Regions from separate parts of the Enterococcus sp. ZQ21 genome, predicted to be linked through region 2. Evidence: a T-box and tRNA genes for the amino acid it is inferred to sense, from the RefSeq annotation. Region 2 holds a T-box; the other holds one or more tRNA genes.

Region 1 (16,286 bases), 1.1 Mb from region 2:
GAAACAATTTTGTTTACAACTTTTTCTTCTTTGTTTTCTAAATTTGACATTTATCTTCACGTCCTTTTTATTTGATAATTTAAGTATAGAACTTTGATATAGTTTATACAAATAGAAACGCTTCTTCGTGTATTCTGTGATTTTCTTTTGAAATGAGGAAAACTTTGGAGTAAAATGAACGTGGACAGAACAATATTTAGGAGGAATAAACTATGTGTACGTCTATTACTTATGTAACAAGTGATCATTATTTTGGAAGGAATTTTGATTATGAAATATCTTACAATGAAGTAGTCACTGTTACTCCAAGAAATTATAAGTTGAATTTTCGAAAGGTAAATGATTTGGATACTCATTATGCAATGATTGGTATTGCCGCTGGTATAGCTGACTACCCTCTTTATTACGATGCGACAAATGAAAAAGGATTGAGTATGGCTGGGCTAAATTTTTCTGGGTATGCTGATTATAAAGAAATACAAGAAGGGAAAGACAATGTATCTCCTTTTGAATTTATTCCTTGGATTTTAGGACAATGCTCAACAGTAGGAGAAGCTAAAAAATTGTTAAAAAATATCAATTTAGCAAATATAAATTATAGTGATGAACTTCCTTTATCCCCTTTACATTGGCTATTAGCTGATAAAGAAAAATCAATTGTCATTGAAAGTATGAAAGATGGACTTCATATATATGATAACCCTGTGGGCGTTCTTACCAATAATCCTTCATTTGACTATCAATTATTTAATTTAAACAATTATCGTGTCTTATCGAGTGAAACTCCTAAAAATAATTTTTCAAATCAAATAAGTTTGAATGCCTATAGCCGCGGTATGGGAGGGATAGGCTTGCCTGGAGATTTATCCTCAGTATCTCGTTTTGTTAAAGCGACTTTTACGAAGCTGAATTCTGTATCTGGAGATTCAGAGTCAGAAAGTATTAGTCAATTTTTCCATATCTTAGGTTCAGTAGAACAACAAAAAGGTTTGTGTGATGTTGGTGATGGAAAATATGAATATACAATTTATTCTTCTTGTTGCAATGTTGACAAAGGAATCTATTATTATCGAACATATGAAGATAGTCAAATTACTGCAATTGATATGAATAAAGAAGACTTAGATAGTCATAAGTTAATTAGTTATCCAATTATAGAAAAACAACAAATTAAATATATAAATTAGTTAATGTGTTGTGATTGATTATTTAATATAGATATAATACAAAAAGGCAAAGATATTTTCAAAACATTTTTTCTTGATGTGATATCCTTGTCTTTTTTGTAATGTTTTTAACTTATTGCTTTTGCAAAATTTATTTACCTGTTTTCTGGATCAACGATAGTGTATATTATGCTATCCTTGTTTGGATTTTAGGACGTTTAAAGAGGCACTTTTTTACATAACTTAATCCATAGACATAGACCTTTTAAGCATGCTGTGAGATAATAATAAAGAAGAGTTTAAAGCGCACCCCAAACCACTTCCCCATAAGTGTATTACGCTTTAAACTCTTTTATATTTGAATTCACTAAGAAGCATACCATATATTTGAATTTACTAAGAAGCATACCATATATTTGAATTCACTAAGAAGCATACCATATTTTTGAAAAAAAGTGAGAAAAAAGGCTTATAATTAGGATTTAGAGTAATTAATTAGATGTTTATTTTATAGGACTGATACTATAGATTACAAATAGTATCGTATTTCGCAATCTTAAATTATCTTCTTACTATAAATAAGATAATAAAATTTGTATTTGTCCTTTTTAGGTAACTTATTTTAATCTATATACCTTTCTGGATCAACGAAAGTATACTTTATATAGTCATAACGCCGATGATCGCTCCGTGCGTCTGGCACGTCAGTCACGATATCAAACAAAAAATATACATATTTCTTCATTCTAGTTTTCGCAGCAGGAATTTTAAAGTAGTTCTTATTAGAATAGTAGAGATTGATTAATAAGCTATCTTCGATTGCTAAAAAGAAAACTTCTGAATCCCATACTTTGTGAAAGTCTTTAATGAATTTGTTCGAAGGATCAAATTTAAACCATAATTGTGTTTTTCCTTCCATTAACATATAAAGTTCACCTCAAAAAGATTATACGAACAAACGTTCTTATTGTAAACCCTAAAATAGATTTTCCTGAATATGTATTGACAATATCTAAACGATAATATGCATTTCTTCTTATAAAAAGACCCCAGCAATTAAATTTGGTTGAGGTCTTTTTTCGTTCTTCTATTAATTTTTCTAACTCCTGTTTCAATATACATATAAAAAAGTAAAAATAATAGAAAAACTAGTGATAGCTTTGGTGATAGTGATATTAAAAATCAGAAAAGATAGAAAAAACAAGAGATAGATAAAATGCTGATATTTCGGCGTTTTCTAACGGTATAAAAGAGAAAAAAAGTAATAAATGTATACATGATACAAGAAAAACATGTTCGCACTTCTAGGCAAACCAGGCTTTGAAGACCTTGCGAAAGAATTGAACGAACGCCTGTAAGATAAGGGTTTTTCGCTAGATTTAAAAAATCAGTGATAGAAACATGTTGGCTTTGAAATAAAAGCTGGTACCCATTTAGGTACTTAACACATATTAACACCGTTTATTCGGAAAAAGGGGGTTGTGACAAGAATTTTGTCACAGCCCCTTGTTTGTATGGGAATCGATTCATTGCCTTGTTTTTTAGTTAAGGACTGGAAGAACAGGAAAGTGACTTCGAAGACCAATTCTATTTTTTTGTTTTCTAAAATCAACAAACAAAAAAGCACTCAAATCGAGTGCTTTTTTGCGATATTTTCTTAATCTTAAGATAGCCCTAATTTGTCTTTTATAGATGAAGGTACTTTATCGCTAGTGATTACTTTTTTCTCTATAATTCGCTTTTCGCTTGCTTTCAACTGCAAGATTGTTCCTTCGGGATAGGCAGAACCATTAGCAGAGTCGCCAGAAGTGATGACATCAAAATCCAATTGTCTTTTTTCACCGTTTTCAGCGTACGCATCTACGTTATATTTAAACCCTTTTCCAATTACTTCTCCATTATCTGCTTTAATATCAGTTTCTGCAGGCATCGGTGCTTTGATTACTGCATAATAATCTTTTCCTACATAAGTAGACTGATAGTAGTCCCAGCCTTTCCATCCTATAAAAGCAATCAATATGATAACGATCAACCCTAAAATTTTTTTCATGAAAGATCTCCTTTTTTATTTTTATTATATTAAATATTATACAGATAATAACGGAATATTATCATCGAAACAGCTAACAAAATTGTCATAAAAAACGAGATGGTTGATATTAGAACTTGTATTTTTGTTTAGGTCTAGAGATAAAGAGATACAATTTCCAAATATATGTAATGAATACAAAAAGACGTCTGTCGCGGATCACCGTTACAAACGTCTTTTATTGATTTTCCGAGATCTCATCAGTCGCCATTTGGAATGGGTCACTCCTTATCTAGATTCATTTAATGCTCGGACTGCTTGTTCAATTGTAATACCAAACGCAACGTTATTTTCGTTTTGTGCATCAATCGCCATAAAACGGTTAGAAGTTGTATCAAAGGCTACGCGGTATTGCATATTTGTTTTTGTAAACGTCATAAAATTCATCTCCTTTGTAATGTAATTCAGTTCTTGAAAGTTTCCTTTAAAATTTCGAACCTATAACAAGTTTAGCATCGTCCGTTTTTTCATGCAATTAAAAAGCATTTATCACTTTTCTTGTTTACTTTTTCTTAAATCAATTAGCTGTTTTCTTTCAAGCCAATAAGTAGTCCAACCATCAACGTTACAAAGACTATTGCTTGGATATAGATCATATGCTCACCCCCTGTAAATAATTTAGCAGGATAATGAAAAGAACACACGAACAACATAGGAATATAAACAAACGTTTTTGTCACAACATCTAGAATTATGATAAGAAAATAGTTATCTAAAAAGTAAAAAATAAATCAAATAAAAAATAAAAAAGCAAAATAAAACGTTTTCAAATGGAGGGAGATTTGTTATTATAAAATAAAGAAAAACAAAGAAAAGAGGGAATGAAATGGTAAAAGCGGAAGTAGGAAGAACTTATATATGCAAACCGATCGGCGTATCTCACGAACTAATCGGCTGTATTGAACGTACATATAACAACACGGCTGTCGTGTATGTTGAAAGTTATGACCAACGAGACCATCCAATCATCCATGAAAGCAAGTACCGCATGCTCGTAAAATTCTGTGATATTAGTGCACCTGCTGAATTGGTTTCTTAAACAGTATTTTTGAGAATTCGCAAGAACTCCCTTATAATATAAATAAAGACAGAAGGGAGCGAGAAGATATGCCAAAAAGAAAAAGTTCAGGGAAAATGGGAATTATTCTTGCAGTGATCTCTGCAATTCCTGCTATTTTATCTATTGTTCGTGCGATGAAGGAATCAAGAGAAAGTTAAGGACACGTTATGAATGTCAAACAAAAAACGCATATACCTGCGGTAACAGGTTATGCGTTTTTTGTTGTATAAAGGCTTATTTCATCAACTATTTTTGATTAGCCAACACCCAAAACAAAATTTAGTAGCTTGTCTGAATAAGTGATTTCTTCATCTGTTTGTTTCACACTTTCATTTAGTAGTCCCATCTCATCGGTTATGATACCATCCACACCATAAAACATCATGCGACTCATAGCATCTGAATCGTTGATTGTCCATACATATACTTTTTTTCCATCTTGATGGGCAGAATTAATGAAGTTACGATTGATCGTACTATACTCCATTGTCAAAAAATCAGCAGGCGTTACGGGTGGTCCAACGATATTGAAAGGCAAGATATAGCCCACATAAAAGTTTGGTTCTGCTTCTTTTAAATCAGAAACAGTTTGATACGTCAAACTTTGCAAAATATGATGATTCTCTAAGATCGCTTTGCGGTATTTCTGAACAAATCGTTCGACCAGGTCATCCGAATCTTTTTTAGAGGTCTTGATCTCAATAAGTAATTTTTGGTTCAATTCATGCGCTTTTTCTAAATAAGAATCAAAAGAACACACAGGGGCTTGGAACCCATTTTCAGTAACCGTAAGATTTGTCAATTCTTTCAATGTCAAATCCTGTGGTGTTTGATTTACCCCTGTTAAGTGGCGAAGATTTGCATCATGCATCACTACGAAACGGCCATCTTTTGTTTCCTGTACATCCATCTCTATATAATCAGGACGATAGTCTCTGCTTGTTTTTTCAAGTGCTTCTAAAGTATTTTGCGCCCCATTTTGCGTACTTACACCTCTGTGAGATACAGTCACTGGGTTTGTCTGAACTGCCGAAGTCAGATAATCCATATTGTAAAGACAAACGCCAATACCGAAAAAAACTGCAAAAAGGGTCAAACCAGTGTTTTTCAGCGCAGATAAACGCACGTTGGGTGTTTGAGGCGTAAACCACTTGGGAATCTCTGGTAAGAAACCTTCGTCATCCATGAAATCAACGATGATATAAAAAATTCCTACAGTAGACATCACGATATTGAATAATAAAATTCCTTGTAAAAGCGTCATCGCAAATACAGCGCTGATCAATGCGTAATTCGGGAAAAATTCTTCAACAACACTTTGTGCCAAGATAACAACGATATATCCCAAAGAAGAAAGAAGTAAAATCGTACCGCCAATCACGATAAATTGCCCCATGATGGCAAAAAGACGTGATTTGGTCAGCAACCAGCTTTCTCGGATGGATGCTCGAAAAGGTCGATCTCGTAAAATCATTTCAGGTAAAGCGAAAATCAAACGAATCCCAATATAGCCAAGAAAAATGTAAACGAGTAAAAAGGAACTGACGACGATCCAGCGGTTAGCAAAAATAAAATCCATGATAAAAGCAGGAATTTTTATTTTTGACAGTAAATCAGAATTGAAACTTAACCCGCTGATCGGTAGAATCAATAAAAAATAAGCAAGAAAAAACAAAAAAGTAATAGGTCTCACTTTTTTCAGTTGAAGTATCGTCAAGTGCAAGAGCTGCTTTAAAGAAACCGGTTCTTTCTTTTTAATAAAAAAGACGCTCATCAAAAGAAATGCAAATTCGAAATAAACCAATAGTAAAATCGTCAGTAAAACGGCGATTAACGACAGCAGAACTCCAGGATGCTGAGAGAAAATCAAAGGAATATTGTCATAAGACAAATAGTCAATTGCTCCTCGGTGCAAAATAAAACGAGTCGTACTGCTCAATAAGGGTAAACAAATAAATAAAATAAAGCCATGCATCAGCAAGACATCACGGAAATAAGCTTGTGTCCCTTTCAAAAAATCCCACGCGTTGCCTAAGCTACGTTTCAAATAATACATCCTATCACCTACTTTCACATTGTAGCGCAAATCCAATGAAAAAGGAAAGGGCGCAATGTATCTTGCAGACCCTTTCCCAGAATTAACATTGGTAATCAATCAATAACTGATTTTGCAAAATAAATATTAACCAAGCAGACCACTTAGATATTGTCCTCCATAAATCAAAGCCATACTGTATAAGAAAATCGATAGTGGTTTAGCAATCAAAATAATCAGTGTATATCGTTTCACTGAAATGTTTGTCAATCCAGCCATCAAACATAACGCATCATCCGGAGCAACCGGAAGAAAAATAGCTAGAGCAAACAGCTTTTCAAAGCGGTTTTGATTGTCTAACCAGCCAATATATTTGTTATAGGTCTTATCGCTGATCATGGAAAGAATGAATGGTTTTCCGTAACGTCGTCCTAGAAGAAAGATAATAATCGAACCAATACAGATTCCAACATAGTTGTAAATAAAGCCAGCATAAGGACCAAATATCAGGACGCCCGCTGCAGTGCTGATTCCTCCAGGAATAATTGGAATAACCACTTGCAAGATTTGGATGAAGATAAAAATGACCGGACCTAGAATGATCGAATCACCTACTAATCCTCTTAAAGCATTCAAATCTTTGAAAACACCTAAATTAATAAAATAAATCGTCAGCGCGATTGATAGACCTAATCCGATAATGGAAATGAAATTTATCAGTTTTCGAGAGGCAGCAATATTCATTATTCATCAACTCCTTAGAGGTTCTTTGATATCTATACTTTACTAGAAAAGCAACTGTCTGCGCCACTTTTTAAGATGACAGAAAACAAACAATTTTGTAAGTTCATCATACGTTCATTATAAGTATAAAAGAATAATCTCAAAAAAACATCCAACTAAAGACTTATTTAATATCTTGTTTTTTCAAAAATCGCGAATTGTAAAATTAAGTTAGAAAAATAAAAAGGCATTTATGGTACACTCAAATTGTATTTCCGACGAAAGAAAACAAAGGAGTGTAACCATAAATGACCTACAAACATCTTACCATAGACGAACTGACAATGATAGAATCATATTATCTTCAACATAATAAGCCGGTTGAAATCGCTAACCGAATGGGACGTGCTATACAAACTATTTATAATGTAGTCAATAAGTTCAAGCAAGGCAAGACTGCTCTTGATTATTGGCACCAGTATAAAGAAAATAAGAAAAAATGTGGGAGAAAAGTCATTCAATTACCTGCTCATGAAGTAGATTACATTAAAGAGAAAGTCACTCTTGGTTGGACGCCTGACGTCATTATCGGGCGAAAAGAAAGGCCTGTTTCATGCGGTATGAGAACACTTTATCGTTTATTTTCTAAAGGAATATTTGATATTGACACACTACCGATGAAAGGTAAAAGAAAACCCAATGGCCATCAGGAAAAACGGGGAAAACAACAGTATCAGCGCTCAATCCATGATCGACCTGATAATTATCCTGATTTCAATTCTGAGTTTGGTCACCTTGAAGGTGATACGATCGTTGGCATTCATCATAAAAGTGCCGTCATTACTTTAGTTGAAAGATTATCTAAAGTCATTATCACGATTAAACCCAACGGCCGTAAGGCATTAGATATTGAAACTGCCCTTAATCAATGGTTTTCTCGCTTCCCTAAAAACTTCTTTAAATCTATTACGTTTGACTGTGGAAAAGAATTTTCTAACTGGAAAGCCATTAGTAACCAACATGATATTGATATATATTTTGCGGACCCTGGAACACCTTCTCAACGCCCATTAAACGAGAATTCTAACGGGATTCTGCGTCGTAATGGACTGCCGAAATCAATGGATTTTAGAGAAGTGAATCAGACATTTATTTCCAGTGTCAGCAATCAACGTAATCATATTCCAAGAAAATCATTGAATTACAGAACACCAATCGAAATATTTTTGAGCTATGTACAAGAAGCATTTTATTCTAGCTTAATTTGACAAATCATAAATAGAAAAAAGATAGAAAACGTTAACAATTATGCTTGGAAAGCATACTGATGGAATAAACTAAGCATTGGACAGGTTAAAAAATGGGGCTTAAAATAAAATGCGAAGAAACAATAGATAATGATGTAATTAAGAACAATGTTCGAATCACCTAGCAATCACGAACGGAGGAAATAAAAAAATGGCAGAAAAACAAACCGCAGGAAGAGATCAATTGGGGGAGTTTGCACCAAAATTTGCAGAATTGAATGACGATGTTTTATTTGGACAAGTATGGTCAAGAAAAGAATTATCTCCTCATCAGCGTAGTATCATCACCCTATCTGCTTTGATCTCAGGAGGGAATTTTGAACAATTGCCAGCTCATCTGAAAATTGGCAAGCAAAATGGCATTACTAGTGAAGAAATAGCAGAAATCATTACCCATTTAGCTTTTTATGTAGGGTGGCCAAAAGCTTGGTCGGCTTTTAGTTTAGCAAAAGAAATCTATCTAGAAGAAAATAGAGAAGATAAGAAAGAGGCGTAAATGATGACAAAACACGAAGAAATACAAAAAGGCGTGATTTTTCCAGCAGGTAAAAAAAACGAAGCATACGCTCAAGTATTTACCGGACAAAGCTATCTGAATATGTTAGTAAACGATCCCGAAGTTTCTGTTGGTGTAGGGAATGTAACTTTTGAACCAGGCTGTCGCAATCACTGGCATGTCCATACAGACGGCTATCAAATCTTACTTGTGACCGGAGGAGAAGGCTGGTATCAGGAAGAAGGAAAGCCAGCAAGACGATTAATGGCTGGAGATGTCGTCGTAACGCACAAAGGGATCAAACATTGGCATGGTGCGACAAAAGACAGTTGGTTTGAACATTTGGCGATCACTGCTGGTAATTCAGAGTTTTTAGAACCTGTAACAGATGAACTATACAAAGGATTGGAAAATCAATAATATCAAGCTTAGAACAGCTCCTAAAAGTAGATTTTTAATCGAACTTTCAGGAGCTGTTTTAGGTGGATGAAGCTGTTTTGTAAAATAGGTTAATAATAGGGGCGAGGAGAAGCACGCCGGAAAATCTTGATATTGATAATCGGCTGGGCATACATGATTTCCACATCGTCAATCAAACTACCTAGCAGATGATAATCTTCCCAATCATGTCGAGGATTACCTAATAGCTCCTGATAGTAGATTTCCATGCTAGGGTCTCGAGGATGGTTCAGCAAATCAGCAAGTACATCTAGATCTTCTGGCTGAGTTTCTGTTGTGCCCTGTATTTCTATGAAAAGTCCCTCCTCAGCAAATTCTACGCCAATACGTATTTCAGTTATTTCGTGGGAATATAGATAAGTAAGAAGCTCATCGATGATTCTTTTTGATAATTCTTTTTCCAAGTGTCTTTTTTTCCTTTCTGACAGCGGTAAAGTTATCTAGTATCGGTACAAGGATGCCTGCAACGAATCCAGTTGAAAAACCACTGTTATATAAATTGAGTCCTTCGTGCAAAGTGCTGACGTTATGGACAAGAGCAATATGTAACATACCAGCTATTACACCGTAAAAACTGCCGTAAAAACCGCTTATGGGCGCGAGGCCTGTCCCAAACACAGCGGCAACGAGCATGCCGGTGCTGGTGATTTCATGAAATGTCCCAAACAAAGAAGCAAGAAAGATTCCGACTAGTATCGGAAAACTGTTTTTCAAATGACAACCAAAAGCACTGAAACCAACTGCAGATAAAATAGCACCGATGACAGGTCCATTTAACTTACCACCAACCAGCAAAACATAAGAAGAAAGCATTAGACCAACTAGCCCCATGTTGATCAAAGTAACACCGATACCAGAATTAGCAATGAAATCAGTTGTCAGTTTTCCAGAGGAATCGAAAATCTCTCGAATACCCGAAAGTCGAAAGGAATTATAATAGAAACCAAAACCGACTGTCAGCAAAAAAAAGCCGAAAATGATCCAGACGAGAGGGGAATGGTATTCATTGGAAACCAATGTATTCTCGACAATCGAGTAGCTGAACAATCGCAAAACAGCAGTAAAAGCCATGGCAATCAAGCCTGAGGTAAATCCAATATTATAAAGCGTGAACCCGCGATGGAAAACTAAAGTTTGAGCAGCCAATGGCGGAAGAAGAAGACCAATTGCTATACCGGCCAAATTGCCCAGCAGAACACCTACTAGCAAAGGAAAGCGCATACCGAAAGTAATGTAACTAACGACCGGCGACAATGCGCTGCCGAACAGTCCTATCATAATATACTGAGAAAAAGGTTTATTGACAAATACAGCATACAGGTATACACCTAAAATGATCGAGATCGAATTATAAAGGTTTTTGCCAAAAAAAGAAAAACCGGTAACTGTTAAAATCGAAGCGAATAAGGGGCCATTTAAAATCACCTTTTGCCGGTAAGCCAAAAGCACAGAAAGTAAGGTCAAGATCCCAACGTTTATAAATGCGCTTCCAAAACCACCCAAAGCAAAATAATCTGTCAGAAGATTGCTTGGCGAGGTAAGAATAGTCAGTAGTCCACTCCAATTAGCGGCAGGTGTACCAGAAACTAAGCCAATAAAAAGAAAAAAAGTACCTGTAAAACTAAGATAAAAATATTTTCTTTTCTGTGAAACGATTCTTTTTTGAGGATGAATATAAATAACGTCAGTTTCGTTTTCCATTACACACCTTCTTTTTCGTTTTCTTTAACTATAACTTGAAATGAAAGATTTGGTCAACTATCATTTAGGTTAAAACTAAAAATGTAAGGGAACCCAGTGAATTTAACCAAATTTTTTTAATTTTGCAAAAAAAGTTAAAGAAGACTGAGAAAAAAATTTAAAATATAACGTTTTGAGTAAAATGTTTGCAAAAAATACTAAAAATAGGGTACAATAAAACAACATATACTGCAGTAAAGAAGTGGGGGAGTTTTAATGAGAAGAAAAGTCTATACCAAGGATCAAATTCTAAAAGCTGCTTATGATGTTGTTGCAAAGGAAGGGTTTAAAGGATTTACTGCGAGAAACATTGCGAAAAAGATGGGGATTTCGACTCAGCCAATTTATCTGGAATTCAAAAACATGGAAGATTTGAAAAATACGTTATTGGATTCAATCTTTGAACAACTAAAAGAAGATGTTTTCCCTATTGAGCGCACGGGTGATAAAATCATTGATCTCGGTTTGAACTATATCTACTTTGCAAAGAAACATCATAGTCTTTACATGGCATTGTACATTGATGAACATGGGGACGGAAAGAAAATGCATGATTTTTCTTACAACTATTTCCGTGAAATAGTCAAAGAAGATGAAAGATACAATCAATTATCGGATGATTATATCGATGCCTTGCATACTGGTACATTGGTAGCGGTGACTGGCTTAGCATCATTGATGTCATCAAACATCATGCATCCAACAGAAGAACAAATCATCGCACTGATCAAACGGACAATTGACTCGATTTTAGCATTAGATAATCCTGAAACAATCAGATAGTGTTCTATCATTATGAATTTGACCGGTAAGTCCGTTGGCTGTAAACTGTCAATGGACTTTTTTTGTAAAAAAACGGTTTCTGTTATTTATCTGTTAGAAATAGGCTTGACATTTCGTGGAAAAAGTTTAAAAATAGTACTTACGGAAGGTTGGCAGAGTGGTAATGCACCGGACTCGAAATCCGGCGAGCCGCAGTAATGTGGTGCACGGGTTCAAATCCCGTACCTTCCTTATATATCAACGATTAGACACGATTTCGATCGTGTCTTTTTTGTTGTATGTTTAGCCCAAAATATTTTTTGATTTCCTCTGAGTACGATCTTTCATACATGCTAGGAAATAAATCTCCTTGGACTTTTCTTTTGATATAAAAATACCAGATGTAAGATAAAAGTGTAAAAACGATTTGGTTTAGGGGGAAAGCGATGTGCATCGCGATCACTTATGCAACGAAAGACCATTCTTTTGGAAGGAACTTTGATTATGAGATTTCTTATAATGAAGTAGTTACTATCATTCCAAGAAATCATAATTTCAATTCAACTATGTCGATGAGCGAATGAAGAGCTCTCTTTGGCTGCATATTTTCTTATATAGTCATAATTAGACACGATCTTTCGGTCGTGTCTTTTTGTCTGGAGGCTATTTTTTGAACAGCATCCACTAATATTTTTTTAACACGAAGAGAATAAGATAGCCTCAAAAAAGAAAACATGGTAAATTAGATATCGGGACTTTATTTTCTGTAAAAACAGAAACTTTCATCTTTTGTTTTCACGTGACGAAACTGTAAGAGAGAAAATATTCGTCCGCTATTTATTCTATGTTAAGATGCATATGGATGAAATAAACAGTAATTTTATATTAGGATGTGAAAGTTAAATGTGCGGTATTGTAGGTTTTGTTAACGACAAGGACAACAAAAAAACAATTATTAATACAATGATGGATCGAATCGTTCACCGTGGACCTAATAGTTCAGGGGAATATATCGATAAACACGTTGCTTTAGGATTCAGAAGATTAAGTATTATTGACTTAGAGGGCGGTACTCAGCCTATTTACAATGAAGATCGGACAAAGATCATTATTTTTAATGGCGAAATCTATAATTATCAGCCTTTGAGAGAAGAATTGATTGCAGCTGGTCACGTTTTTCAAACACATGCAGATACAGAAGTCCTTTTGCATGGTTACGAAGAATGGGGAACAGAATTATTGCAAAAAATCCGCGGAATGTTTGCTTTTGCTATTTGGGATAATGAAAAAAATGAGTTATTCGGTGCGAGAGACCATTTTGGGATCAAACCATACTATTATGCAGAAATGAACGGAACATTTATGTTTGGTTCAGAAATCAAAAGTTTTTTGCCTCATCCTGATTTTAATAAAGAATTGAATAAAGAAGCATTGAAACCTTATATGACTTTCCAATATTCTCCATTGAACGGTGAAACCTTCTTCAAAGGTGTCTATCGTTTGCCTGAAGGCCATTATTATACGTATAAAGACGGAAAACTGGACATTCAACAATATTGGGATGCAGATTTTGAAACAAAAGAAACGCATTCCCGACAAGAATGGATCGAAAAAATCGACGAAACTGTTCAAGCTTCTATTGAAGCACACACAATCAGCGATGTAGAAGTTGGTTCTTTCTTATCCAGCGGGGTCGATTCCAGTTATGTAACCTCTGTATTGAAACCAGATCATTCTTTCTCAATCGGGTTTGATGATAAAACCTATAATGAAGCGATTGAAGCCAGAAAACTAACAGAATTATTGGACTTAGACAATACGGCAGCAGTGATCGACGGAGACATGTCTTTTAAAGCATTCCCATTGATTCAGTATCACTTAGATGAACCAGACTCAAATCCTTCTTGCGTGCCGTTGTACTTTTTAGCAAATCTCGCTTCACAAAGTGTACGGGTGGTTCAATCAGGAGAAGGGGCAGATGAACTATTTGCGGGATACCAAACGTATGGATTCCACACGAATTCAAAATTTATCCGTGTGATTGCGCAAGGACTGAAAAAATTGCCAAAAGGGACACGCTATAATCTAGGACGTAAAATCGGAAAAATGAAAAATTTCCATGGACGTATCCATTTATATGAATCACTTGCGCCAGCAAAAGAATATTTTATCGGGCATGCTCGAGTGTTCGAAGAATCAGAAGCATCAGAAGTGTTGACGCCAAAATATCAAACAGCGCCGTCTGTGAATGAGATCATGACTGTTCATTACGAGAAAACAGAAGGAATCAAAGATGAAGTCAATAAGATGCAATACGTCGATCTTCATCAATGGATGCCAAAAGATATTTTGTTGAAGGCAGATAAACTTTCTATGGCTAGTTCTCTAGAAGTCCGAGTACCTTTACTGGATATCGAAGTCATGAAATTGGCTCAACAAATACCAAGTAAGTTCTTGTTGAATCAAAACAACACAAAAGATATTTTCAGACAAGCTGCGAACAAACATCTTCCAGAAGAGTGGTCGAATCGGGTGAAATTAGGATTCCCTGTGCCAATCAAAGCTTGGTTGAAAGAAGAACACGGCTACGAACAAGTCAAAGCATTATTCGAAGCAGATTTTGCAAAAGAATTTTTTGATCAAGAAAAAATCATGAAGTTGCTAGATGACCATCACGAAGGACGTAAAGAAGAACAACGTAAAATCTGGACGATCTTCAGTTTCTTGACATGGTATAAAGTTTACTTTGTCGATGAAACGATTCCGCAAGCAGAAGCAATCGACTATGTGACTGTTTGATAAAAAAGAAACAACAATATGAGAAGAAGCATAGAAACATGTGAGATGATCTCCTTGTCTCTATGCTTCTTTTTAAGCGCTTAGTAACTGATTTCTTTTTCTTTTGTCCCATCTTTTTTATAGATGATCAAAGTTGATTGTTTGTTTTGAGCTACTTGCTTTCCTTTTTCGATTGCTTCTTTTTTTGTATCAAAATGGTTGCTTGCCTTTTTTGCCCCTTTAGATTTCACGATCCATTGTTCTTCCTCATATTCTACGATCACATCTGAATCAAGCAGTTTTCCGGCACGAGGATTCGTATCGTGTTCATCCGTCTTGCTTGGATTTTTTTCTTTTTCGAAGGTTCGTTTTTCTGATTCACTAGCATCTTCATCCCATTTTTTTGCTTGATCAATGGCAATTGGGATCGCACGGCTATCAGGGTACCCTTCATCCAACAGTGCATTTGCGATGTCGATTGCTTTTTTTCTTGTCAGTTTATCTAAGTTTTTCATTGATGCAGGAAAGTCCTTCATGTTCCATGGCATATTAATATCCCCCTTTATTAAAAAACATAATCTATATAAACAAGTGTAAGGGTATTTATACAAAAAGAAAAAGATTTTGTTTGAGAAGTAAAACCGTTGTATTTATCGTCAAGTAGTTTTACTTAACAAAATCGTGAAAAACACTAGCAATCTAGAAAAAATCATGGTAAGATAATCAAGTCTGAGAGTCATCTTAGAGGATTCTTGTAAAAATGGGAGGGAAAAACATGCGCGTAAACATCACTTTAGAGTGTACTTCTTGTAAAGAACGTAACTACCTAACAAGCAAAAACAAACGTAACAATCCTGATCGTTTGGAAAAACAAAAATATTGCCCACGCGAACGCAAAGTTACTTTGCACCGTGAAACAAAATAATGTTTTTAAAGTTCTCAATTCCTTGCTGGTCAAAGAATTGAGACTTTTTTTATCTCAAACCATCTAAAATCATAAGGAGCGGATGATATGTTTATTTCAATGTGGGCACAAGATAGAAATGGTCTGATCGGCAAAAATGGATTGCTACCGTGGCGATTGCCAAATGACATGCGTTTTTTTCGTGAACATACAATGGATCGAATCTTAGTGATGGGAAGAAAGACCTATGAAGGAATGGGCGATCTCTCACTTCCTTATCGCCATATCATCGTGTTGACAACGCAACCGAACTTTCGCACGAAAGAAAATGCAGAAGTGATGCATTCAATCGATGAACTTTTGGCGTATAGTCAAACAATCTCAGAAGATATCTATGTTTCGGGTGGCAGTCGGATTTTTCAAGAACTTCTTCCTTACACCGGTCGAATCTGGCGGACATTGATTGATAGCACGTTTGAAGGAGATACGTATATTGGGGATATCGATTTTTCAGAGTTCACTCTTATAGAGGAATACGAGGGAATAACGGATCAGGAAAATTTATATGCCCATCGTTTTCAAAAATGGGAAAGAGTAAAAAATAGGGTTGTTTCAAAAGAAGAATAATATCTGGTATTCAGTTTTTAATAATAAAAAAGCATCTCACGAATGAACGTGAAGATGCTTTTTTAGTTAAAATCAGTTTAGCTTTTCTTTGATATCATTGACTATTTCCTGACTGGCAATAGGTCCGTTATATAGCCAGC
Region 2 (16,286 bases):
TTTAGTGTATTTTTTAATAAATATTTCCTAATGGAAATATTTCAGATGTATCTGAAATGATAAAAGTTGAAAAATTAGTTAAAAGTAGTATTCACATATCATAGGTACTTCAATATTTATGGTTACAAGTAAGATTGTATTTTTTCTGGAAATGTGATATATAACATTTCCCCAAAAATGTCAACAGCATTTAGAGCGCATCATGGGCCGTCTAAGGGGTTTTGTCAAATTAAGCATAACTGTCTATTTAAGGTTAAAACGCCTTATAACGGATTTTAGAGTGTTTTTGTACCGTGTTAATTTGTAGATAAGTATACTACGTGCTATAATAGTCATGGAAAATAAAAAAACAATGAATCGGCAAATTCATTGTTAAGGTATTAGTACTATACGGGCATGCATAGGACTTAATAATTAATATCACATATGTAAGTATACTATCATATAAATAGGTAAATCAAAAGATAGAACTTAAGTTCGTAAATTATTTTTCTTATGTAATATAGTATGTAATACCCTTTTATTTTCTTAATACTTGGCTAAAGCCAATACCAGGAAAAGGGGAACCATATGACAAAATTTATGGAAACACATTATTATAATTCAGTACAAGATAGTAGTAATTTAGCTACAAAAAAAGAGGTTATGAGCATATTAGGAACAGATGAAATATCTGAGCTAATGAAAAATGAAATCGATTTTATAGATAATGAATGTAATGTTAAAGGATCAAGAGAGATAATAGAGTTGTTTAAGCTGATAACGCTCAAAAAATCGGATGAAATAATTTCTTCTAAAGATATAAAGTTAGTGGGCTTTGATGATGAAGACCAATTAATATTAGGAGTCATTAAAAAAGATAATCAAGAAGAAATTGCGTACACCGCTACAGGTATATATTCTTTTAGCACGACTTTTTTAGATCAATTATTTTGCTTAGGTAAGTTTTATAATTTTTGTTTACAAACTGGTCAAAAAGACTTGTTACGTGAAACGATAGTATATCTTCTCGAAAAATCCCAAGAAAACGAAAAGCAATATCGTTTTATTAATGGAAAAAACGAAGGTGAACACTATTTGAGGACGATTACTTCTTCAAATAGATATAAAAACTATGACAATAATATTGTGTTATACCTGTCATTAAATGCTATACATCAATATTCTAAAAAAATGAATAATCCATCATATATTGACTACGCTAAAATAACTGATTCTAGTTTAGATGTGAGAGTTATGTTAACAAAAACAATTGCTTTAGGTAAAAATTATGAAGTAGAAATTGGTATACAGGTCTCTAATAGTGAAATACGAGAGCAATCCATACTGTTTGAATTAATTTATACTATCAAAGATAAAAGCGGGAATAAAGCAACTGCAATTGGTAATAAAATATTAGATGTCACACATGCCATGAGGATCGATACAGTAAGGAGTAGATTGACTAGATTTGACGAATTGGATCACTCATCAAAAGACTTTGTTAAAGGTATTGATATAGCTAGACTTAACACTAAGTTAGACGAACAAAAGCTACATGTAATTTTTGATAAGCTATCTAGAACTAGAAAGAACGGATTGAATAGTCACGCAAAAAGGGAAATGGACAAGATAGCAGAAGAAACAGCAAAGAACACATATACATTATTAGAATTGTTTAATAAATTAGAAAATATTGATACAACAATTGATGAAAAAAAGTATCTACAAATGAAATTTACAGATTTTCTAGTTAATGGTTTTAAATAAAATAACTGCTAGGTAGCTTAGTTGCTCGAGAGTAAAATAGCAAAAATAAAAGTGTTGATAAGTAAATTTTATCAACACTTTTTATGTATGTCCATTTTTTAAAGTTATTACTGTTTTATCTTAAATTGGTTAGGACGACATGTTCAGGTGAGAGTTCTCTTCAAAAAATATGAGCCAATTAAAAGTTTTGTGTTATACTAAGTTCAAATTTATTGAACAAAAAAAGAAATTTATAACATGAAGTTGGCGGAGATGGATATGTCGTATTATAGAACAGTGAAGTTGAAATTATATGAAGGAACAATATTAAATGATTTAACAAAAATAGAAAATGATATTTTAATTAATAATCCAGTTACGTATATATATTTCAATTTAAGAAATAAAATGATATACATTGGTGAAACGAGTAGCTTCAAAAATAGACATAAAGAACATTTAGCTGAAAAAAATCCCAAAATCAATTATCGACTATTTACTGATTGCTTAGTGATCTATTCAAAATTATTTCACAAATCAGCTATCTTAGATTTAGAATCTCTATTACTCAATTACATGATTGCAGAAGCAGATAAAACTAAGTTTGTTTTTGCGAATGGAAATAATGGACAAACAAAAATAACTTATGAGAATAAAGAAGAAATTTTGACCAGTGTATTTTATGAATTGTGGACACATGAGTTATCTGATTTAGGATTAGTTAATAATCGAAATCTTAAGGAACTAAGAGAGAGCCTGTTATTTAAATATTCTCCTTTCAAACAGTTATCTCTTAAACAAAAAGAGATTATTGGAGATGTAGAAAAAAATTTATTTGCAAAATTTTTGGTCGAAGCTCCTGCAGGTTCGGGTAAGTCCGTTTTATTTACAAATCTAGCTTTTTCTTTAGCAGATAAGTATCCTGATTTAAAAATAGGTGTAGTCACTACCGGCAATTTAATCAGACAATTTAATTTAATCTTCAAATCAATCAATTTGAATAGTAGATTGACTGTCAAGACTGGTTCACAATTGATAACAGATGCTAAGAAAAAGCATGAAAAATTCGATATTATCATAGTTGATGAAGCACATAAGTTAAAAAAATTTTATAAAAAAGGTCATGCTAATGCGAGAAGGCATCTTAACAAGGGTGATGAAGAGATTACGCTTCTTGAGGAAATTACTGAAGGTTTAGTTTTATTATATGATCCTTATCAAGGGATTAAACCACAAAACATTAGCCCTTCAGAGGTTCGGAGATTAACCAATGATTATCAAAAACTCTCCATGTCACAACAGTTTAGGATCGTCGGGAACGGTTGCTTTTCTGGAGAGGACTATCTAAAAGGAATTTTGTATGGTCTTCAGTTAAGCGAAGAAAGAGATTTTGACCAAGAGGTATTTAAGAATGAGTACTTTGGTATTGTTAACAGTTTCAAGGAAGTGATTGACTATGTAGATGATCATTCTCATGCATATCCTGAAACAACTAATAGGGTAATAGCAGGATACTGTAAAGAATGGATATCCAGTATAAGCAAAAAAGCCAACAAAGGGAAGACGTTAGAAGAACTACCTTATGATTGGGAGATTGATGGTATTAAGAGAAGATGGAACTCTACTTATGAAGATTGGGTTAAAAAACCTAATTCTGAAAGAGAAATTGGATCTATACATGCAATTCAAGGTTATGACCTTAATTACTCTGGAGTAATAATAGGTAATGACATTACGGTTAAAAACGGAAAAATAGTTGCGGTTCCTGAAAATTATAAGGACATTGGAGGAACACCTCTAAAAAAAGAATTTTCTTTGTCCGAATTAACTGAGTATATTTTGAATATATATTACGTTCTTCTTTCAAGAGGAATCGATGGTTGTAGAGTATATTTTGAAGATAAAAAAGTAGAAAAGATATTTAAAGAACGTCTTAGTTTATAGAAACATCTTAACTAGTTATGATGAAGTATTTGAACAGGTGATTGATTACTAAGCATGTCTTGTATTAGAGTTAATTACCCTACCCCGTTAATAACTGACCGTGTCTTAGGAAATACTTTCAGGTAGTAAAAGCTATCTGGAGGTTCTTTTTTTTTGGTTTATGGAATCCGCTTAAGTGAAATGTATCTGAAATGAAACGGAGATAAAGTGATTTTTTGCTGTAATGACAAGGTTTTAGCCGTTTCAGATACCATGTAGCCCAAAATAGTTTATTGAGAAAATAGGAGAGTATTTGATACTAACTAGTAGGAAAAAATGAGATAAAAAGTAAATGGAATCATTTCAGGTAATCTCAAATAAAAAAATATACAGTCCTGTGGCACTTTACCTATGGGACTGTATATTTTTTACTCTCAGCGGGCTTGTTTTGACTCCGTGTCTGACTCCGTCGTATTGATTTTAAATGATATTCGATGACCATTTAACAGGTCATTTTTGAAATTTTTGTCTCTATATGACTCAGTTTGATAATTATTGATAGATCAATTTGGGTCTATATCGAACAAGGGAAGATTGCGAAAGTCAGTGAACCAGCGTAATACGTAATAATAAATAGAAGAGAGAACCAGTTTTTGCAGAAATTGCTCAAAGCTAGTTCTCTCTTCTATGTGTATTTTATGAGTGCCATAATAGAAAGAAAAAATCTATCGGCGTTTCTTACTTTTCAAATTTTTAAGAATCCATATGGAAGGATTGCATGTCTTGGAATTTTGCGTTAAAGTAGGGAGAGAATCTGTGAAACAATTGCTGTTTCACAATGAAAGGAATAATTATGATACCAGAAGAATTTCGCCAATCTTTGGCAGAAAAAGGGATAGAGCTTACCGATCATCAAATGGAACAATTTGCTATCTATTATCGGACATTAGTCGAATGGAACGAAAAAATGAATCTTACAGCCATTACGGATGAAAAAGACGTATACCTGAAGCATTTTTACGATTCGCTTACGTTAGCATTTGAAGTAGACTTTACGCAACCTTTATCTTTATGCGATGTCGGTTCAGGAGCAGGATTTCCTAGCGTACCTTTAAAAATTGCCTTTCCCGAATTGCAGATAACGATTGTTGATTCTCTGAATAAAAGAATAACCTTCCTGTCTGAACTAACTCGATTATTAGGAATTGATGCTTCCTTATATCATGACCGGGCAGAAACATTTGGACAAAATCCTCAATTTCGTGCATCATTTGACCTTGTCACTGCTCGTGCAGTTGCTCGTTTGAATGTGTTAGCAGAATTGTGTTTGCCCTTGGCTAAACAAGAAGGCTATTTTTATGCATTGAAAGCAGCAAAAAGTGAAGAGGAACTGACAGAAGCAAAACAAGCGATTGCTTTATTAGGTGGTAAATTCCTCAAAGAAGAGGCAGTTACCTTGCCGAATGTCTCTGACCAACGGCATATTATCGTCATTCAAAAAAAGAAAATAACCCCAAAGAAATACCCAAGAAAGCCCGGTCTGCCTAATAAGCAGCCAATCAAATAGGAGGAGAAGAGATGGCACAAATAATATCTGTTGCGAACCAAAAAGGTGGCGTCGGCAAAACAACGACGACGGTAAATCTAGGTGCTTGTCTTGCCAGCCTTGGCAAAAAAGTGTTGCTAGTGGATATGGATGCACAAGGAAATGCTACCAGTGGTGTCGGGATCAGAAAACCCGATGTGACAAAAGACATCTATGACGTTCTAGTCAATGAATTGCCAATTGATGAGGCGACGTTGATCACTGAACATGAAAATTTGAGTATTGTGCCTGCGACTCTCCAATTAGCAGGAGCAGAGATCGAATTGACATCAATGATGGCAAGAGAATCAAGATTAAAAGGATCTTTAGCAGAAGTCAGCAGCCAGTATGATTATATTTTGATCGATTGTCCGCCTTCTCTTGGCCATTTGACAATCAATTCATTTACAGCAAGTGATTCGATTTTGATACCTGTTCAGTGTGAATATTACGCATTGGAAGGATTAAGCCAATTACTGAATACGGTTCGTTTAGTCCAAAAGCACTTCAATCCAGAATTGGAAATAGAAGGTGTCTTGCTGACCATGTATGATGCACGAACAAATCTGGGAAATGAAGTCGTAGAAGAAGTACGCAAATACTTCCGCGAAAAAGTCTATGAAACAATCATCCCAAGAAATATTCGTTTATCAGAAGCACCTAGTCATGGAAAACCGATCATCGACTACGATCCACGTTCTCGGGGAGCTGAAGTCTACCAAGCATTGGCAAAGGAAGTGGTAAGTCGTGAAGAAAAGTAAAGGATTAGGCCGAGGAATCGATGCATTGTTCCAAGATTTAGAAAACTTAGAGACGGTGGATGTAAAAGATGATACCGTGGTCCAGTTGCCATTGAATGAGCTGCGTCCAAATCCGTATCAGCCTCGTAAGACATTTGAAGAAGTATCTTTGCAAGAACTAGCTAATTCTATTGAACAATCAGGCGTCTTCCAACCAATCATCGTACGCCGTTCTGCAGTAAAAGGATATGAGATCATCGCAGGAGAAAGACGTTTTCGAGCGTCCAAACTAGCTGAAAAAGAAACGATCCCTGCTATCGTCAGAGACTTTGACGAAGAAGCAATGATGCAAGTAGCCGTGTTGGAAAACCTGCAACGGGAAGATCTGAATCCATTAGAAGAAGCAGAAGCGTATGAAATGCTGATGAAAAATCTGAAACTGACACAAGCAGAAGTGGCTAGTCGTTTAGGAAAGAGCAGACCTTATATCGCCAATTATTTGCGCTTGCTTTCTTTACCAGATCTTGTTAAGGAAATGGTGCAAGATCAACGTTTATCTATGGGACAAGCTCGTACGCTGTTAGGCTTGAAAAACAAATCATTGATCTTGAAATTAGCCAATCGTGCAGTAACTGAAAATTTAACTGTCCGCCAACTGGAACAGATCGTTTCTGAATTAAATCAAAACGATGGAAAAGAAAAGAAAAAAATCCCAAGGCTAGCAAAGGAAAAACCCTATTATATCCGAGAAAGCGAAGATCGTTTGATGGATAAATTCGGTACGAGCGTAGCTATCCAAGAAAAAAACGGGAAAGGTAAGATCGAGATCGAATACCTTTCTCAAAAAGATTTGACACGAATTCTTGATATCTTGAATATTCAATTTGATGAAGAATAAACAAAAAGGAGGCTATTTTTATGTACGACTTGCACGATATCGTTGAAATGAAAAAACCTCACGCTTGTCAGACGAACCGCTGGGAAGTCATTCGAATGGGCGCAGATATCAAAATCAGATGTATGAATTGCGGACATATCGTCATGATGACCCGTCGAGATTTTGAAAAGAAATTAAAAAAAGTAATTGAAAAAAATGCAGAGAAAGAGTGAATAAATTTATGGCATTGACTGCTGGAATTGTTGGGTTGCCCAACGTAGGAAAATCAACTTTGTTTAATGCGATCACAAAAGCAGGAGCAGAAGCAGCAAACTATCCCTTTGCGACGATCGACCCTAACGTAGGGATGGTAGAAGTACCTGACTGGCGTTTGCAACGCTTAACAGAACTTGTACATCCGAAAAAAACTGTTCCGACGACTTTTGAATTTACAGATATTGCTGGGATCGTAAAAGGCGCTAGTAAAGGAGAAGGTTTGGGGAATCAATTCTTAAGCCATATCCGCCAAGTAGATGCTATTTGTCACGTTGTCCGCTGTTTTGATGATGATAATATCACTCACGTAGAAGGACGCGTCGATCCACTAGAAGATATTGATACAATCAACTTGGAACTAGTGTTAGCAGACTTGGAATCTATCAACAAACGCTATACTCGTGTAGCAAAAGTTGCTAAAACCAAAGATAAAGATGCAGTGGCAGAGCTAGCTGTATTGGACAAAATCAAACCTGTACTGGAAGAAGGAAAATCTGCTCGAACGATCGAATTCACAGAAGAAGAACAAAAAATCGTTAAATCACTATTCTTATTGACGACAAAACCGATTCTTTACGTAGCAAATGTGTCAGAAGATGATGTGGCAGATGCAGATGCGAATCATTATGTACAAGAAGTGCGCAACTTTGCGGCAGAAGAAAATGCAGAAGTGATCGTGGTCAGTGCTCGTGCAGAAGAAGAAATCGCAGAATTAGATGAAGAAGACAAAGCAGAATTTCTAGAAGCTTTAGGAATCGAAGAATCAGGTTTGGATCAGTTGATCCGTGCCGCTTATGATTTGTTAGGCTTAGCTACTTACTTTACTGCTGGGGAACAAGAAGTACGTGCTTGGACATTCAAAAAAGGAATCAAAGCGCCGCAAGCAGCAGGAATCATCCATTCAGATTTCGAACGCGGATTTATCCGTGCGGAAACTGTCTCTTTTGAAGACTTGGATCATTATGGAAACATGCATGCAGCAAAAGAAGCTGGGCGTGTTCGATTAGAAGGAAAAGATTATGTTGTACAAGACGGCGACGTAATGTTATTCCGCTTTAATGTGTAAAAGGGCTATCAAACTAGCTGTAGAATATGGTAGAATGTCTTTTGTGACGACCGTTGAGAAAAGGAACGGCTAAGGAGGACTATTAGATAATGGAACCAGAACAATTACGAGAAATCGTAAAAGAAAACAATAGTTTAGAAACAAAATTAACCAAAAGAAATCAACAGTACATTTTTGATTTGAAAAAATCTTTAGAAGCAGCGAATTTGTCTGAAGAAGAAAAAGTAAAAGCCCTTCATGACATTCTGCCTACTTTAGTTGCAGAACAAAAAGGCGGAAAAACAGCTCGCCAATTGTTCGGGACAGTCTCTGAAAGAACGGAAGCAATCATCAATAAACCAGCAGAAATACAAAATACATCGACCCCTTTATTGATGTGGTTGGATAATACATTACTACTGCTTGGTCTATTAAGTATCATGATCGCGATTACCGGATTGTTTTCACGTGGAACAACGCCAGCTTATGGCTTCTCTACACTCGTTCTAGGTTCTGCAATCGGGGGCTGGGTCTTTTATATGATGTACAAGTACATCTATCAGTATGAATATCCGGGAGCAGATCGAAGCAAGAAACCAGGAATGGGTAAAACATTGCTTATCCTAGGTGGAACGACACTTCTTTGGGTCGTGCTGTTTTCTGCGACAACGCTATTGCCGCCAGTTATCAATCCAGTATTAGATCCGATAGTAGTTATCATCATCGGAGCAGCTGCTTTAGCCGTCCGTTACTACTTGAAGAAAAAGTATGGGATCATTGGAAGTTTATCCGTTCCAAGAAGATAAACCAGAAAGCAGAGTAGTAGCTTTACTAAATATTGAGAGGTAGTAAAGGACCTCATTCCGTTTATCCATAGTTAAATAATAGTAAGGGGCTGTGACAAAAGTCTTGTCGCAGCTCCTTTTTTCGAATAAATGGTGTTCAAAAGCTTGCATCTGCGGTAATAAGCCCAACCAAACGAAAAATATGAGGAGCTATTTTTGTTTGGCTGTTTTTATTACTTGATGCAGAACAGCTTTTTCACAACCTCTCCGCTAAACGGTGTTCAATCAGCTGACCCTCGGCATTAGTTCAAAAAACGGCAAAATATGAGGAACTATTTTACCGTTTGTTTCTCTAATACTCAATCAGAACACTGATTTCACAACCTCTTCCTTAAACGGTGTTCTCCTGCCAACTCCTCGGTCACAAGTCACAATATTCAACAAACATGAGCAGCTGTTTTTTTGAAATTGTTCCTTGTGACTCGGAGCTGAACGGCAGGCTCACGACCTCTTTCTTAAACGGTGTTCAATCAGCTAACCACTTCTGTCGCACTCTCTTTTAGTATATACACAGATGTAAGCGATTTATATTGGTATTCTATGAGAAAGCTAATTTGATTCCATGTAGATCATTGACTTAAATGAAAAAATCAATTATTTTAATAGATAAACTAAATTAGAGGAGTGGTACTAAAAATGTCCAACTGGGAAACAAAGTTCACGAAAAAAGGATTTACTTTTGATGATGTCTTATTGATACCAGCAGAAAGTCACGTGTTACCAAACGAAGTGGATATGAGCGTACAATTAGCTAAAAATATTAAGTTGAATATTCCAATCATCAGTGCAAGTATGGATACCGTTACCGACAGCAAGATGGCCATCGCTATGGCAAGACAAGGCGGATTAGGTGTGATCCATAAAAACATGACGATCAGCCAGCAAGCGGATGAAGTAAGAAAAGTCAAACGTTCTGAAAGTGGCGTCATCATTGATCCGTTCTTCTTAACGCCACAGCATCTTGTAGCAGACGCAGAAGAATTGATGAGCAAATACCGTATCAGTGGTGTGCCGATCGTTGAAACACTTGAAAACAGAAAATTGGTAGGGATCATTACAAACCGCGACATGCGTTTTGTAACAGATTACCACATGCCGATTGCTGATGTGATGACAAAAGACAACTTAGTGACTGCCCCAGTAGGTACCTCTCTAAAAGATGCAGAAAAGATTTTGCAAAAACATAAAATCGAAAAATTACCAATCGTTGATAACGAAGGTCGTTTAAGCGGATTGATCACAATCAAAGATATCGAGAAAGTGATCGAATTTCCAAATGCAGCAAAAGATGAACATGGTCGATTGCTTGTAGCAGCAGCTGTTGGTGTAACAAGCGATACATTCGAGCGTGCGAATGCTTTATTAGAAGCAGGGGTAGATGCAATCATCATCGATACAGCTCATGGACATAGTGCAGGTGTAATCCGAAAAATCCAAGAAATCCGTTCAACTTTTGCAGATGCAACATTGATTGCTGGGAACGTTGCGACGGCTGAAGCGACAAAAGCTTTATATGATGCAGGGGTGGATGTCGTAAAAGTCGGTATCGGACCAGGATCGATTTGTACGACACGTGTGGTAGCCGGTGTAGGTGTACCTCAGCTCACAGCCATCTATGATGCAGCATCAGTTGCTCGTCAATATGGCAAAGCGATTATTGCAGACGGAGGAATCAAGTACTCTGGTGACATCGTCAAAGCATTAGCTGCCGGCGGACATGCAGTTATGCTAGGCAGCATGTTGGCGGGGACAGATGAATCACCAGGCGAATTCGAAATCTTCCAAGGACGTCGATTCAAAACATACCGAGGTATGGGTTCATTAGGCGCGATGGAGAAAGGTTCAAAAGACCGTTACTTCCAAGGTAGTGTCAATGAAGCAAATAAATTAGTACCAGAAGGAATCGAAGGTCGGGTTGCTTACAAAGGAAGTGTTGCAGACATTATTTTCCAAATGATCGGCGGTTTGCGTTCAGGAATGGGTTATGCTGGGGCAGCCAATTTACAGCAATTACGTGATGAAGCGCAATTCATCCAAATGAGCGGCAGCGGGTTAAAAGAATCACACCCTCATGATGTACAAATCACGAAAGAAGCACCAAACTATTCAGTTGAATCTTAAAAATACTAAAAAAGAGTGGTGACACAACATGTGTCACCACTCTTTTTTTGAATAAACAATGTTCCTTTGCCAACTCCGAATCACAAGTACAATATTCATAAAATATGAAGAGCTGTTTTTTGAAATTACTCCTTGTGGTTTGGAGTGAAACGGCAGGCTTACGACTTCTTGGTAAACGGTGTTCTCCTGCCAATTCCTCGGTCACAAGTCACAATATTCAATAAACATGAGGAGCTGTTTTTTGAAATTGTTCCTTGTGACTCGGAGCTGAACGGCAGGCTCACGACCTCTTGGTAAACGGTGTTCAAAAGCCAGTTTCTCGGTATTAAGTCCAATTTATGCAAAAATGTGGAAAGCCATTTTCACAAAATTTTTCTTAATACTCGAAACTAAGCGGCTTTTTCACAACCTCTGATAAACAGTGTTCAAAAGCTTGCATCTGCGGTAATAAGCCCAACAAAACGAAAAATCAGAGGAGCTATTTTTGTTTGGCAGTTCTTATTACTTGATGCAGGACAGCTTTTTCACAACCTCTTTATTTAATAACTTTCAGATTACCCATATAAGGAACGAGCGCTTCTGGAACTGTGACAGAACCATCTTCATTTTGGTAGTTTTCCAAAATGGCAGCTACTGTACGGCCAACCGCAAGTCCTGAACCATTCAAAGTATGAGCATAGTGGATTTTTCCATCATTATCGCGATAACGAATCATGGCGCGGCGTGCTTGGAAATCTTCACAGTTAGAACAAGAACTGATTTCACGATAAGTATCTTGTGCAGGAATCCATACTTCTAAATCATAAGTTTTAGCTGCAGAAAAGCCCATGTCTCCAGTTGATAAGGCCATTACACGATAAGGCAAATGCAGTTTTTTCAAGATATCTTCTGCATCAGCTGTCATTTTTTCCAATTCTTCGTAAGAATGTTCTGCATCCGAGAATTTGACCATTTCTACTTTATTGAATTGGTGAAGACGGATCAGTCCTCGAGTATCCCGACCGGCACTTCCAGCTTCAGAACGAAAAGCAGGACTTAGCGCAGTGAAATAAACAGGTAAATCCGCACCATCTAAAATTTCATCATTATAATAGTTAGTCAATGGGACTTCAGCTGTCGGAATCAATGTTAAATCAGTATTCTCCAATTGGAAAACATCTTCTTTGAATTTTGGAAATTGTCCTGTACCAAACATCGCTTTACTGTTGACGATATAAGGAGTAATCATTTCAGTATAGCCGTGTTCGTAAATATGCTGATCAAGCATGAAGTTGTAGACTGCACGTTCTAATCGAGCGCCCAACCCTTTATAATAAACAAAACGGCTACCGGCTACTTTTGCGCCACGTTCAAAGTCTAAAATATCAAGATTTTCTGCAATTTCCCAGTGTGGTTTTGGCTCAAAAGCAAATGTACGTGGTTCGCTCCAACGACGGATTTCTACATTGTCCTCTTCATCTGATCCAACTGGCACAGAATCATGGGGAAGGTTTGGCAAAGTAGTGGCAATTTGTTTCAATTTTTCATCTACTTCAGCAATTTCAGTATCCAATGCTTTGATGTTGCCGCCGACTTCTTTCATTTCAGCGATTTTAGCAGAAGCATCTTCTTTTGCACGCTTCAATTGAGCGATCTCAGCAGAAACGTCATTTCGATATTTTTTCAATTCTTCACTTTTGACTAGTAATTTGCGGCGGTTTTCATCTAGTTCCATGAATTCAACTAATGTTTCTTTTTTAACGCCCCGAGTCATTAGTTTTTCTTGTACTTCTTCGATATTTTGTCGCATCATTTTTACATCTAACATATGTTTTCCTCCTTTTTGAAAATAAAAAAAGACTGATCCATCCCATTATTCTTGGGACGAATCAGTCTGAAATTCGCGGTACCACCCAAGTTCAGCATAAGCTGCACTTGTTGAACACATAACGGCTGTTGAACCGACCTTTCTTATTTCGAAAGGGCACGTAAACGAACTGGAACTTCCAAATTATCCTTTGCTGATTTGCACCTGCCATCAGCTCTCTGAAAAAGAATAAAGTGTACTGGGTTCTGTGTTTTTCATTTATTCTAATAATTGTAATAAGAATAGCGAATATTTCAGCTTTCGTCAATAACTTCCTGTGCATCAATAGGTAATTTTTCATTTTTCTTGATTGGAAGGTGCATGATGAAAGAAGTCCATTGCTTATCTGATTTTGCATAAATGTAGCCACCATGTAAAGCCACAATACTTTGAGCGATTGCTAAACCAAGCCCAGTTCCTCCAGTTGCTTGTGACCGAGATTCTTCTACACGATAAAAACGGTCGAATAGATTATCGATTGCCTGTTGTGGGATCATTGCTCCATTATTTTTGACCGTTGCAACAACTTCTGAACCGACACGTTCTACTTCGATCACGATCTTCGTAGCTCCTTTTCCATATTTCAACGCATTCGTCAAAAGATTATTGAAGACACGTACAAGTTTTTCTGTATCGCCATCCATGATAAGGGAATCTACTTTTGACTGCACAAGTATTTGGATATTTTTTTTAGAAGCTTCCAACTCAAAATCAGCAGCTAACTGTTCGATCAACTGGATCATATCAAAGGCAGAAAAATTTACTGGGACAGCAGGCTGGCGTACCTTAGTGTATTCAAATAAGTCGTCCACTAAAGATTTCATCTGCTTTGCTTTAATATAAGCGGTATGTGTATACTTTAAAAGATCTTCTTCTGAGTGATACTGACCATCTTCTATCAATCCTAGATATCCAATGATAGAAGTAAGAGGGGTACGGATATCGTGACTAACATTTGTGATCAATTCATCTTTTGATTTCTCGATTTTACGTTCGTCTTCAATCGCTGCTACTGTGCTATCTACCAATCCATTGATACTTGTTACAACTCGGCTTAAGTCACCACTAAGTTCAAAAGGGATACGATGATCATAATTTCCATTTGCGATGTAATGAAGTTCACTGATGATATGTCGTAATTGCATTTGGCGATATCTTCGAATCAAACGCCAATACAAAACACCAATATCTAATAGAAAGAAAAAGGGAATAATAAAGTTTCGACCGTTCCAAAATAAATCAGTGTTCAATCGTTCCGCAAAAATATTCTTTGAATCCCAAATCGCATTTGACAAAGAAGGTGAACTATTGATTACCGAACTGATAACAACCAAAATAGAAACATTTAATAGAAGTAAAAGGATGATCGTGATGATTCCTTCCGCTAACAATTCGCTGATTTCTTTTGAAGTCAAGTTGATCCGACGGCGTTTTTCAGTTGCTCGTTTACTATCTTGCGTCAATTTTATAGCCCACTCCCCAAACGGTTTGAATGACTTTTTCACCACCAGTTGCTTCTTCGATCTTATCTCTTAAATGGCTAACATGAACCATGACAGTTTTAGCAGAGACAATACTTTCTTGTTTCCAAACACGCTCAAAAATTTCATCCGCGCTAAATACTCGATTAGGATGACTAGCAAGCAAGTAGAGGATACCGAATTCCAAAGCTGTTAACTGGATTTCTTTCCCATCGATTGTTTTAACTTCATGAGAGTCTTTATTGATGATTAATGCATTTACTTCTAATACATCAGGCTGATCTGGGGCAATCTGCATTTTTGTACGCCGTAATAAAGACTTTACTCTAGCCATTACTTCTAATGGATTAAACGGTTTGGTTACATAATCATCTGCACCAGCCACCAGTCCTTTGATCTTATCCATATCAGTAGTTTTTGCTGTCAGCATAATGATTGGGATTTGAGATTCTTTTCGCAGCTCTTTCACTACTTGCATCCCGTCCATCTCTGGCATCATGATATCTAAAATAAGTAAGTCAATATCAGGGATTGTTCTGATTTTAGATAATGCTTCTTTCCCATCATAAGCCTTTACTGCTTCATAGCCTTCATTGTGAACATAGATACTTAATAATTCAACGATTTCTTTATCATCGTCAGCAATCAAAATTTTCATAAATAAATCCTCCAGAGTCATATTGTTACTATTATTCTAGCAAAAAAAAGCAGAAATAGATAAAAGCAGCACTTTGTTAAGGAAAATTTTAGAAGGTGAGAGATTTGGTTCTCATAAATAGGACAAAAACATGAACGTTAAACTGAAAATAAAAGGATTTTTCGTTTTTTAAGGTTATAAAGACGAACAAAAAAAGGAGAAGAACTAATTAACGATCATATAAGCTGGAAATGTTGATAAATAAGCATTTTCTTATTGACTTTCGTATGTGATGTTGATATATTATTATTTGTTCAAAAGAACACCAATAACTTAAAATAATAAAAAATAAGTTATTGACATGTTGATAATGACATGATAAGATAACTGAGTTGTTAAAAAAAGAACAGCTTGCGAAGCTTGATTCTATCGGAAAAAACTTCAAAAAAGTTCTTGACAAATAACGAACAATAAGTTATGATAAATGAGTTGCTGAAAGATTTCGAAAAACGAAATCGAAAAAAACTTTTAAAAAAGAGTTGACAATCACTTGTCACTCTGATATGATATAAAAGTTGCTACGGCAGCCAAAAATAAATCGGAAAAACACTTCCGATGAAGTAGACCTTTGAAAACTGAACAAAGTAAGACAAACCAAATGTGTAGGGCGTCTTGATTCAATTCAAGACAACAAACATTTTTTAACAAGCAAGCAATATGCTAGCAAACAAATTGAGCTTAACAATCGCAAGATTGTTCGAACTTTTTATGAGAGTTTGATCCTGGCTCAGGACGAACGCTGGCGGCGTGCCTAATACATGCAAGTCGTACGCTTCTTTTTCCACCGGAGCTTGCTCCACCGGAAAAAGAAGAGTGGCGAACGGGTGAGTAACACGTGGGTAACCTGCCCATCAGAAGGGGATAACACTTGGAAACAGGTGCTAATACCGTATAACAATCGAAACCGCATGGTTTTGATTTGAAAGGCGCTTTCGGGTGTCGCTGATGGATGGACCCGCGGTGCATTAGCTAGTTGGTGAGGTAACGGCTCACCAAGGCCACGATGCATAGCCGACCTGAGAGGGTGATCGGCCACATTGGGACTGAGACACGGCCCAAACTCCTACGGGAGGCAGCAGTAGGGAATCTTCGGCAATGGACGAAAGTCTGACCGAGCAACGC

What was found. A T-box is a leader RNA that pairs with one kind of tRNA and senses whether it is charged. The one in region 2 lies ahead of serS (serine--tRNA ligase), so its partner is inferred to be a tRNA-Ser.
Region 1: it encodes a tRNA-Ser, which carries the amino acid that the T-box ahead of serS (serine--tRNA ligase) is inferred to sense. The anticodon was not compared.

The regions. Positions count from the first base shown of each region.
Region 1 covers NZ_CP125658.1:1,030,874-1,047,159, forward strand. Annotated here, with positions in the region: gene QK255_RS05010 (hypothetical protein) at 1-50, opposite strand, end outside; gene bsh (choloylglycine hydrolase) at 213-1,187, shown strand; gene QK255_RS05020 (DUF5960 family protein) at 1,789-2,091, opposite strand; gene QK255_RS05025 (YxeA family protein) at 2,830-3,216, opposite strand; gene QK255_RS05030 (hypothetical protein) at 3,484-3,633, opposite strand; gene QK255_RS05035 (hypothetical protein) at 4,082-4,294, shown strand; gene QK255_RS05040 (glycerophosphoryl diester phosphodiesterase membrane domain-containing protein) at 4,572-6,371, opposite strand; gene QK255_RS05045 (TVP38/TMEM64 family protein) at 6,498-7,094, opposite strand; gene QK255_RS05050 (IS30-like element IS6770 family transposase) at 7,382-8,341, shown strand; gene QK255_RS05055 (carboxymuconolactone decarboxylase family protein) at 8,532-8,876, shown strand; gene QK255_RS05060 (cupin domain-containing protein) at 8,877-9,296, shown strand; gene QK255_RS05065 (hypothetical protein) at 9,386-9,739, opposite strand; gene QK255_RS05070 (DUF1576 domain-containing protein) at 9,705-11,036, opposite strand; gene QK255_RS05075 (TetR/AcrR family transcriptional regulator) at 11,292-11,858, shown strand; tRNA gene QK255_RS05080 (tRNA-Ser) at 12,002-12,089, shown strand; partial or broken gene QK255_RS05085 (linear amide C-N hydrolase) at 12,284-12,397, shown strand; gene asnB (asparagine synthase (glutamine-hydrolyzing)) at 12,741-14,636, shown strand; gene QK255_RS05095 (DUF2188 domain-containing protein) at 14,717-15,163, opposite strand; gene rpmG (50S ribosomal protein L33) at 15,376-15,540, shown strand; gene QK255_RS05105 (dihydrofolate reductase) at 15,628-16,146, shown strand; gene QK255_RS05110 (ABC transporter substrate-binding protein) at 16,219-16,286, opposite strand, start outside.
Region 2 covers NZ_CP125658.1:2,579,881-2,596,166, reverse strand. Annotated here, with positions in the region: gene QK255_RS12525 (hypothetical protein) at 571-1,749, shown strand; gene QK255_RS12520 (DNA/RNA helicase domain-containing protein) at 2,002-3,672, shown strand; gene rsmG (16S rRNA (guanine(527)-N(7))-methyltransferase RsmG) at 4,505-5,218, shown strand; gene QK255_RS12510 (ParA family protein) at 5,230-5,997, shown strand; gene QK255_RS12505 (ParB/RepB/Spo0J family partition protein) at 5,984-6,874, shown strand; gene QK255_RS12500 (DUF951 domain-containing protein) at 6,895-7,086, shown strand; gene ychF (redox-regulated ATPase YchF) at 7,095-8,195, shown strand; gene QK255_RS12490 (DUF1129 domain-containing protein) at 8,285-8,980, shown strand; gene guaB (IMP dehydrogenase) at 9,656-11,140, shown strand; gene serS (serine--tRNA ligase) at 11,676-12,947, opposite strand; T-box leader at 12,997-13,202, opposite strand; gene QK255_RS12475 (sensor histidine kinase) at 13,241-14,449, opposite strand; gene croR (response regulator transcription factor CroR) at 14,436-15,125, opposite strand; rRNA gene QK255_RS12465 (16S ribosomal RNA) at 15,869-16,286, shown strand, end outside.